Regions from separate parts of the Streptomyces sp. NPDC046860 genome, predicted to be linked through region 1. Evidence: riboswitches for the same ligand, from Rfam matches in the RefSeq annotation. Region 1 holds a riboswitch; the other holds the start of a gene.
The links. A riboswitch is a leader RNA that binds a small molecule or an ion and turns the genes downstream of it on or off. The one in region 1 is predicted to bind glycine.

Region 2: linked by a shared signal. The riboswitch ahead of gcvT (glycine cleavage system aminomethyltransferase GcvT) and the one ahead of gcvP (aminomethyl-transferring glycine dehydrogenase) in region 1 are both predicted to bind glycine.

Annotation. Positions count from the first base shown of each region.
Region 1 is NZ_JBEYXQ010000002.1:455,879-459,713, forward strand. Features, by position in the region: gene gcvP (aminomethyl-transferring glycine dehydrogenase) at 1-1,212, opposite strand, end outside; glycine riboswitch at 1,386-1,480, opposite strand; gene ABZ898_RS05645 (PRC-barrel domain-containing protein) at 1,600-1,974, shown strand; gene ABZ898_RS05650 (DNA polymerase IV) at 1,982-3,352, opposite strand; gene ABZ898_RS05655 (MerR family transcriptional regulator) at 3,425-3,835, opposite strand, start outside.
Region 2 is NZ_JBEYXQ010000001.1:552,240-556,074, reverse strand. Features, by position in the region: gene ABZ898_RS02440 (enhanced serine sensitivity protein SseB C-terminal domain-containing protein) at 140-925, opposite strand; gene ABZ898_RS02435 (enhanced serine sensitivity protein SseB) at 1,076-1,867, opposite strand; gene ABZ898_RS02430 (AAA family ATPase) at 1,932-2,597, opposite strand; glycine riboswitch at 2,778-2,866, shown strand; gene gcvT (glycine cleavage system aminomethyltransferase GcvT) at 3,025-3,835, shown strand, end outside.

The DNA of each region.
Region 1 (3,835 bases):
CTTGCCGGGCACGCGCGCGGTGAGGGTGTCGAAGTAGGCGCCGTGCACGAGCTCGACCCCGCCGGCGCGCAGGCCCTCGGCGAGGATCGTGGCGTAGCGGTGGGTGCGGCGGGCGATGGTCCGCAGGCCGTCGGGGCCGTGGTAGACGGCGTACATGCCGGCCATGACGGCGAGCAGCACCTGCGCGGTGCAGATGTTGCTGGTGGCCTTCTCGCGGCGGATGTGCTGCTCGCGGGTCTGGAGCGCCAGGCGGTAGGCGCGGTGGCCGTCGGCGTCGACGGACACGCCGACCAGGCGGCCGGGCAGGCTGCGGGCGAACTTCTCGTGCACGGCCATGTAGCCGGCGTGCGGCCCGCCGAAGCCCATGGGGACGCCGAAGCGCTGGGTGGTGCCGATGGCGATGTCCGCGCCCAGCTCGCCGGGCGAGGTGAGCAGGGTGAGCGCGAGCAGGTCGGCGGCGACGGTGACGAGGGCGCCCAGCCCGTGCGCCTGCTCGACGACCGGCTTCAGGTCGCGTACGGCACCGGAGGCGCCGGGGTACTGGAGCAGGACGCCGGTGATGTCGCGGGCGGCGATGTCCGCCGGGATGCCGTCGCTCAGGTCGGCGACGACGACCTCGACACCGGCCGGCTCGGCGCGGGTCTGGATGACGGCGATGGTCTGCGGCAGGGTGTCCGCGTCGACCAGGAAGAGCCCCTTCTTGTTCTTGCCCATGCGCCGGGACAGCGCCATCGCCTCGGCGGCGGCGGTGCCCTCGTCCAGCAGGGAGGCGCCGGAGGTGGGCAGCCCGGTGAGGTCGGCGACCATCGTCTGGAAGTTCAGCAGGGCCTCCAGGCGGCCCTGGGAGATCTCCGGCTGGTACGGCGTGTACGCCGTGTACCAGGCGGGGTTCTCCATGACGTTGCGCAGGATGACCGGCGGGGTGAAGGTGCCGTGGTAGCCGAGGCCGATCATGGAGCCGAGGACCTGGTTGTGGTCGGCGAGACCGCGCAGCTCGGCGATCACCTCGGCCTCGGTGCGGGCACCGGGCAGGTCGAGCGCGTCGGCGTTCTTGATCACATCCGGCACCGCGGCGGCGGTCAGCTCGTCGAGGGAGCCGTAGCCGACCTGCGCGAGCATCTTGGCGCGCGCCTCGTGGTCGGGCCCGATGTGGCGCTGCTCGAAGGGGATACCCGCTTCGAGCTCGGTGAGCGGAGTGCGAGGGGCGGTCATGTGCGGAGGCCTCCTGGTCGCTGCGACCTGCGAGGGCACCACGGCGCGGGTGCCCACCGGCCTCCCCCTCTGTCATCTCTTACCTGAGAGCTTCGCCGGGAACCTGCGGAACCCGGCTTTCACCGTCGGTGAGAGCGGGAGCCGTGGGCGCCCGCCCTGCTTTCCAGAGTGACCTCGTCCGTGCGGTACGGGTGCCTGAGAGATTCCGGGGAGGAGTTGCTCCTTCGGCGCCTCCGCATTGCTCGGAGGACTCTCCCGCACGGGGTCAGCAGCCGTGTTCAGCGTACCAGCGGGGTCATCAGCGCGGCGTTCGAGTGGCCGCCGGGCTGATTCTGCTCTTTCGTAGTGCCTACGGATGAGTTGCGACCATGTGGAGGGAGAGGGATCGTGCAGACCGACATCGATCCGCGCAGCCTGATCGGCCGCAAGGCGTTCGACCGCGACGGCACCAAGATCGGCACCATAGACGAGGTGTACCTCGACGACGCGACCGGCGTCCCGGAGTGGGCGGCCGTGCGCACCGGCCTCTTCTCCCGCGACGCGTTCGTCCCGCTGGAGCCCAGCGAGCTGGTCGAGGGCACGCTGCGCGTCCCCTTCGAACGCGCCCTCATCAAGGACGCCCCCGACTTCGGCGTGGGCCGTCACCTCTCCCCCGAGCAGGAGCTCCAGCTCTACCACCACTACGGGCTCGACGTGGGCCCCTCCGCCCGGACCACCCCGGACCGCGACTTCGGCAAGGTCGCGGGCGCCGAGGAGTCCTGAGCCTCCCTCATCCGCCGCCCTCCCCGGTCTCCTCCTCCGGCCCGCTCTCCCGCGCCACCAGCGGCAGCGGGTCGGCCGGTGTCAGGCCGGGGTCGTCGGCCCGCAGCGTCCGTACCCGGCCCGGCCCGGAGAGCGGGGTCTCGAAGCGCACGGTGACCCGCCCCAGCCCGCTGCCCTGCACCCAGCCATGGCCGTACTCGGGGTGCCGCACGTCCTGGCCCGCCCGCCACTCCGGCCCGGCGGGCTCGGGCTTGAGCGGACCGAAGTCGGGGGCGCTCTCCTCGGGGGTCTCCTCGGCCGGCTCGCCCGCCGCCTGGGCGAACAGGTCCTCCTGGGTGTAGTCGGCCAGCCCGGAGACGCCGACGCCGAGCAGCCGCACCCCGCCGGTGGTGTCCACGGAGTCCAGCAGCCGCGCGGCCGCCTCTCGGATCACCGCGGGGTCGTCCGTCGGGCCCCGCAGCGTCTCGGAGCGGGTCCGGGTGGAGAAGTCGTACCGCCGCACCTTCAGCACGATGGTCCGCCCGGAGAGTCCGGCCCCGCGCAGCCGCCGTACACACCGGTCGGCGAGCCGGCGGACCTCCAGGCCGATGCGCAGCCGGTCGTGGATGTCCACCGCGTAGGTGTCCTCGACCGAGACGGACTTGGCCTCCCGCTCGGCCACCACGGGCCGGTCGTCACGGGCGAGCGCCATCGCGTACAGCGAATGGCCGTGCGCCTTGCCGAGCAGCCGGACCAGTTCGTCCTCGCCGGCCTCCGACAGTTCCAGGACGGTGGTGATCCCGGCGCGCCGCAGATGGTCGCCGGTGGCGGGGCCGACGCCGGGCAGGGTCCGCACCGGCATGGGCGCCAGCAGGGCCCGCTCGGTGCCGGGTTCGATGAGCACGAGGCCGTCGGGTTTGGCCCGCTCCGAGGCGATCTTCGCGAGCATCTTGGACGCGGCGAGCCCCACCGACCCGGTCAGCCCCGTCACCGCCCTGATGTCCGCGCGCAGCCGCACTCCCGCCTCCCGGGCCGAGGCCTCGTCCCAGGCCGTGCCGCCGGCCTCCAGGTCCACGAACGCCTCGTCGAGGCTCAGCGGCTCCACCAGCGGGGACAACTCCCGCAGCAGCGCCATCACCTGGTCGCTGATCGAGCGGTAGAGCGCGAAGCGGGGCGTGAGGTAGGCGGCGTTCGGCGCGAGCCGCCGCGCCTGGGCGGTGGGCATGGCCGAGTGCACGCCGAACACCCGTGCCTCGTACGACGCGGTGGCCACCACCCCGCGCGGCCCGATCCCGCCCACGACCACGGCCTTTCCCCGCAGGCTCGGCTTGGACGCCTGCTCGACCGAGGCGAAGAAGGCGTCCATGTCGAGATGGAGGATGGTGGGCGCGTCTCTCACAGGTCCGATGCTGCACCACGCCACTGACAACGCGGCCGCGCGGGTGCCGTCGGCGACCGGCGCAGCCGGGCCTCAGACGGCCCGGTTGCGCCGCCGCGCCAGCTCATCGGCGGGGTTGTGCCCGATGAGCGTCTCACCGGTGTCGACGCGCTCGCCGTGCAGCTGGGACAGGGCACTCTCCACGTCCCGCCACACCACGCCCACCGCGATGCCGAAGATGCCCTGGCCGCCCTGGAGCAGCGCGTGGACCTCGTCCGGGGAGGTGCACTCGTAGACCATGGCGCCGTCGCTCATCAGGGTCATGCGCTCCAGGTCCCGGAATCCGCGCTCCCTGAGGTGCTGCACGGCCGAGCGGATGTTCTGGAGCGAGACACCCGTGTCCAGGAACCGCTTGACGATCTTCAGCACGACCACGTCGCGGAAGCTGTACAGCCGCTGGGTGCCCGAACCGTGGGCCGGCCGCACGCTCGGCTCGACCAGACC
Region 2 (3,835 bases), on a different contig from region 1:
CGGGCACAGTTCGCAGCCGGCCTTCGGGCATGCCGAAATGCCGGAGCGGCCCTTGAAATGCGGGATTCCGGAAGAGGGGAATTACCAGGGAAAGGTAAAAAGACAAAAGAGAAAGGGGCGCGGCGCCGCGCCCCCGGGGTCAGTAGGCCCCGCGCGGGGGCGCGACCGGATAGCCGCCCGTGACCGACGCCCCGGCGCCGTGCGCCTCACGGTCGTAGAACGGCCGGGAGTTGGCGCGCATCCACATCACGACGGGGTCGTACTCGTCGGTCATGGCGACCGTGGAGACCGGCAGACCCTCGGGGACCGCGCCGACCGACTGCTGCATCATCGCGCGGACGGAGTCGACGGCGGCCGGGGTGGTGTCGTACACGTCCAGGCCCAGGGCGAGGTACGGGGCGCCGAGGGCGGGCTGCACCCAGGCCCGGCGCAGTGAGCGCAGGGCCGGGGTGCGGTGGGCGTTCTGCGCCAGCAGGGCGTAGAACTGCGGTACCTCGATGGCCGGTTCGGACAGCCGCAGCGGTCCGGCGGGCCGGCGGTCGAGGCCGGTGGCGATGCGGCGCAGGTCCAGCCAGGGGATGCCCACGCCGCCGCCGGGGGCGTGCGGGTTGAGCCAGAGGCCGTAGTGGTCCGGGTAGAGGGTGCGGGCGACGTCGAGGCCGTCGACCACCTCGTAGGACCGGCTCCAGCCGCTGGCGGAGAGTTCCTGCGCGGAGGTCACGCAGGGGGCGTAACCGAAGTCGTCGACCCGCATGTTCGCGTACTGCGCGTCGGGCGAACCGGCCTGGCCGTGCCACAGCAGCATCCAGATCTGGCCCGACGAAGGGGTGGCGAGGGCGCGGAGCAGTGCCTCGTAGGCGTCATAGCGTCCGGGAGTGACCTGGCGCAGCATGTGCTCGACGCTGCCGCTTGGGCTCGCGCTCACCTGTCCTACCGCCCCTTCGTTCTGTTCCCCGCGTGTGATGACAGCTTAAGCGCCTGCCCGGGCGAGGGGTTGAGCCGGTTCGCGGGTGCGGGTGCGTCGTGGCTTGTCGCGTCCGTTCCCCGCGCCCCCGCGAGGCCGGGACTGCGCTGGTCAGTTGCCCCATTGGTAGAAGGGGCGGACGTTCGCCCGCAGCCAGTCGGACACCGGGTCCTGGGCGGCGTCCAGGAGGACCAGGTTGACGGGCCAGGGGGCCGGGGCGCGGCCGAGGGCCTTGCCGAGGGCGTCCAGGGGGAGGGCCTGGGCGTCCCCCTCCCACTGGGAGAGTTCGACGCCGACGAACAGGACCGGCTCGGCGGTCTCGATGACGGCGAGGCAGCGGCGGGCGCTGACGACCACGCCGGTCGCGGCGAACTCGGCGGAGGCGGCGGTGAGGAAGTCCACCGGGTCCTCCTGCCAGTCGGGCTCGAAGAGCCGGACCCGGCCGCCCGTGGCCGGACCGTCCAGCGGAGTGCGCCCGGAGCGGCTCAGTTCGGCCACCGCCTCCGGGGGCAGCGGGAGTCCGGCCACCCCGCCGGGGTTGATGACGACGCCCGCCTGCGGCGGCAGGCCGCGCGCGAACTCCACGGCGGGGGCGACGGTGTGCGGGAGGTGCCCGCCGGGCGACTGGCGGAACTGCTCCTCGGAGGAGAAGACCGGGACGTACACCTGGCCGTCGATGTCGACGGTGGGCAGGTCGAGGGGGCCGCTGTGCGGGCCGCCGCCGTTGGGCAGGGGTATCCACACGAAGCTGCGCGCCAGCACCTCGACGACGCGGGCGCCGGCCGCGGGTATGCCGAGGGAGGCGGAGAGGACCTCCTCCAGTTCGTTGCCGGGCCATCCGCCGTGCGGGTGGGGGTGTGCCTGTGCCGGGAAGTCCGCGGGAAGGTCCGCCGGGAAGTCCATGTGCCTACCGCCTGCTGGGAGTCGTGCTGTGGTGCAGAAGGCTAACCGGTACGGGTGCCGCGGTTCACTCGGCGAACTCGATCCGGCTCAGGCCGTTCGCCGAGGCGCGGTCCATGAGGACCACCGCGTCGCAGCCGGCGGGGCGCTCGCCGTGCTCCAGGGCGTCCAGCAGGCGGGCGGTGACCGAGCGGTGGCGCCGGAAGGCGTACCGGGAGACGCCCCGGCCGCGTTCGCGCTGGCCCTGCCGGGCGGTGGCGGCGGGCACGTCGAGCAGGATCAGGTGCAGGGCGCCGCCCCGGCGGCGGGCCTCGCGGGCGAGCCAGGCGCGCACCCAGGGCTGGGTGCCGCAGTCGTGCACGACGACGCCCTCGCCGCTGCGCAGGGCCCTGCGCAGCCCGGCGTAGTGGGCGAGGCGGACCAGGGGGCGGTAGAGCGCGTAGGGGAGGGCGGCGGGGAGGCGGGCGGCCCAGCGGTCGCGGGCGTCCTGGGAGTCGACGCGGTGGCCGGGGACCGTACGGCGCATGAGGGTGGACTTGCCGCTGCCGGGCAGACCGGTGACGACGGCGAGGTCGCGGGGGCCGAAGCGCAGGGTGCGCGGGCCGCCGCCGGGGCGGTCGCGCAGGTCGCGGACGGCCGGCACCGGCCCGGCCCGGCGCTCGCGGACGGGCGCCGCGGGCTGCTGCGGCACCGGGATGCCGGTGGTCGTGGCGTACACCGTGGGTCTGTTCACCGTGATCGTCCTCCCCCTGTGGGCTTCAGTCATCTGGTGCCCAACCAATGTAAAGAGAAGGTAATGCGCGAGGTCGCCGGTTGGGTCCCCGGACGGCTACGGGCATGTCACAGCCGGTGGGCCCTTCAGGGCCGGGCCCGGCCGTGCGATGATGTGCCCGCCAACTGCATACCGGCCGTTTGAATCCGCGCGGGAGAGTCCCCAGCCGGGGCGCCGAAGGAGCAAGTCCCTCCCTTGAATCTCTCAGGCACCGTTACCGCGTGGGCGAGGCACATCTGAAAAGCGGGCCGCTGACGGCAGTGGCCCCACCCAAGGTGCAAGCCGTGACGACCCCCCTCGGGGAGGGTCATGGCGAACCTCTCAGGTTCCGATGACAGATGGGGAGGAACGTTCCTCGCCCCATCCCCGTTGTCCTGGGAGACGACCGATGAGTAGCACCGAACTCCGTCACACCGCGCTCGACGCCGTGCACCGCTCGCACGGCGCGACGATGACCGACTTCGCCGGCTGGGACATGCCCCTGCGCTACGGCTCCGAGCGTGACGAGCACGTGGCGGTGCGCACCCGGGCCGGACTGTTCGACCTCTCGCACATGGGCGAGATCACGGTGACCGGCCCCCAGGCCGCCGCGCTGCTCAACCACGCCCTCGTCGGCGACCTCGCCTCGGTCGGTGTGGGCCGCGCCCGCTACACCATGATCTGCCGGGCCGACGGCGGCATCCTGGACGACCTGATCGTCTACCGCCTCGCCGAGCACGAGTACATGGTGGTGGCCAACGCCTCCAACGCCCAGGTCGTGCTGGACGCGCTGACCGAGCGCGCGGCCGGCTTCGACGCCGAGGTCCGCGACGACCGCGACGCCTACGCGCTGCTCGCCGTCCAGGGCCCGGAGTCCCCCGGCATCCTCAAGTCCGTCACCGACGCCGACCTCGACGGCCTGAAGTACTACGCCGGGCTGCCCGGCACCGTCGCGGGCGTGCCCGCGCTGATCGCCCGTACCGGCTACACCGGCGAGGACGGCTTCGAGCTGTTCGTGAAGCCCGAGCACGCGCCGCAGCTGTGGGAGGCGCTGATGGAGGCCGGCGCCGCCGTCGGCCTGGTCCCGTGCGGCCTGTCCTGCCGGGACACCCTGCGCCTGGAGGCGGGCATGCCGCTGTACGGGCACGAGCTGACGACCGGGCTGACGCCCTTCGACGCCGGTCTGGGCCGCGTGGTCAAGTTCGGCAAGGAGGGCGACT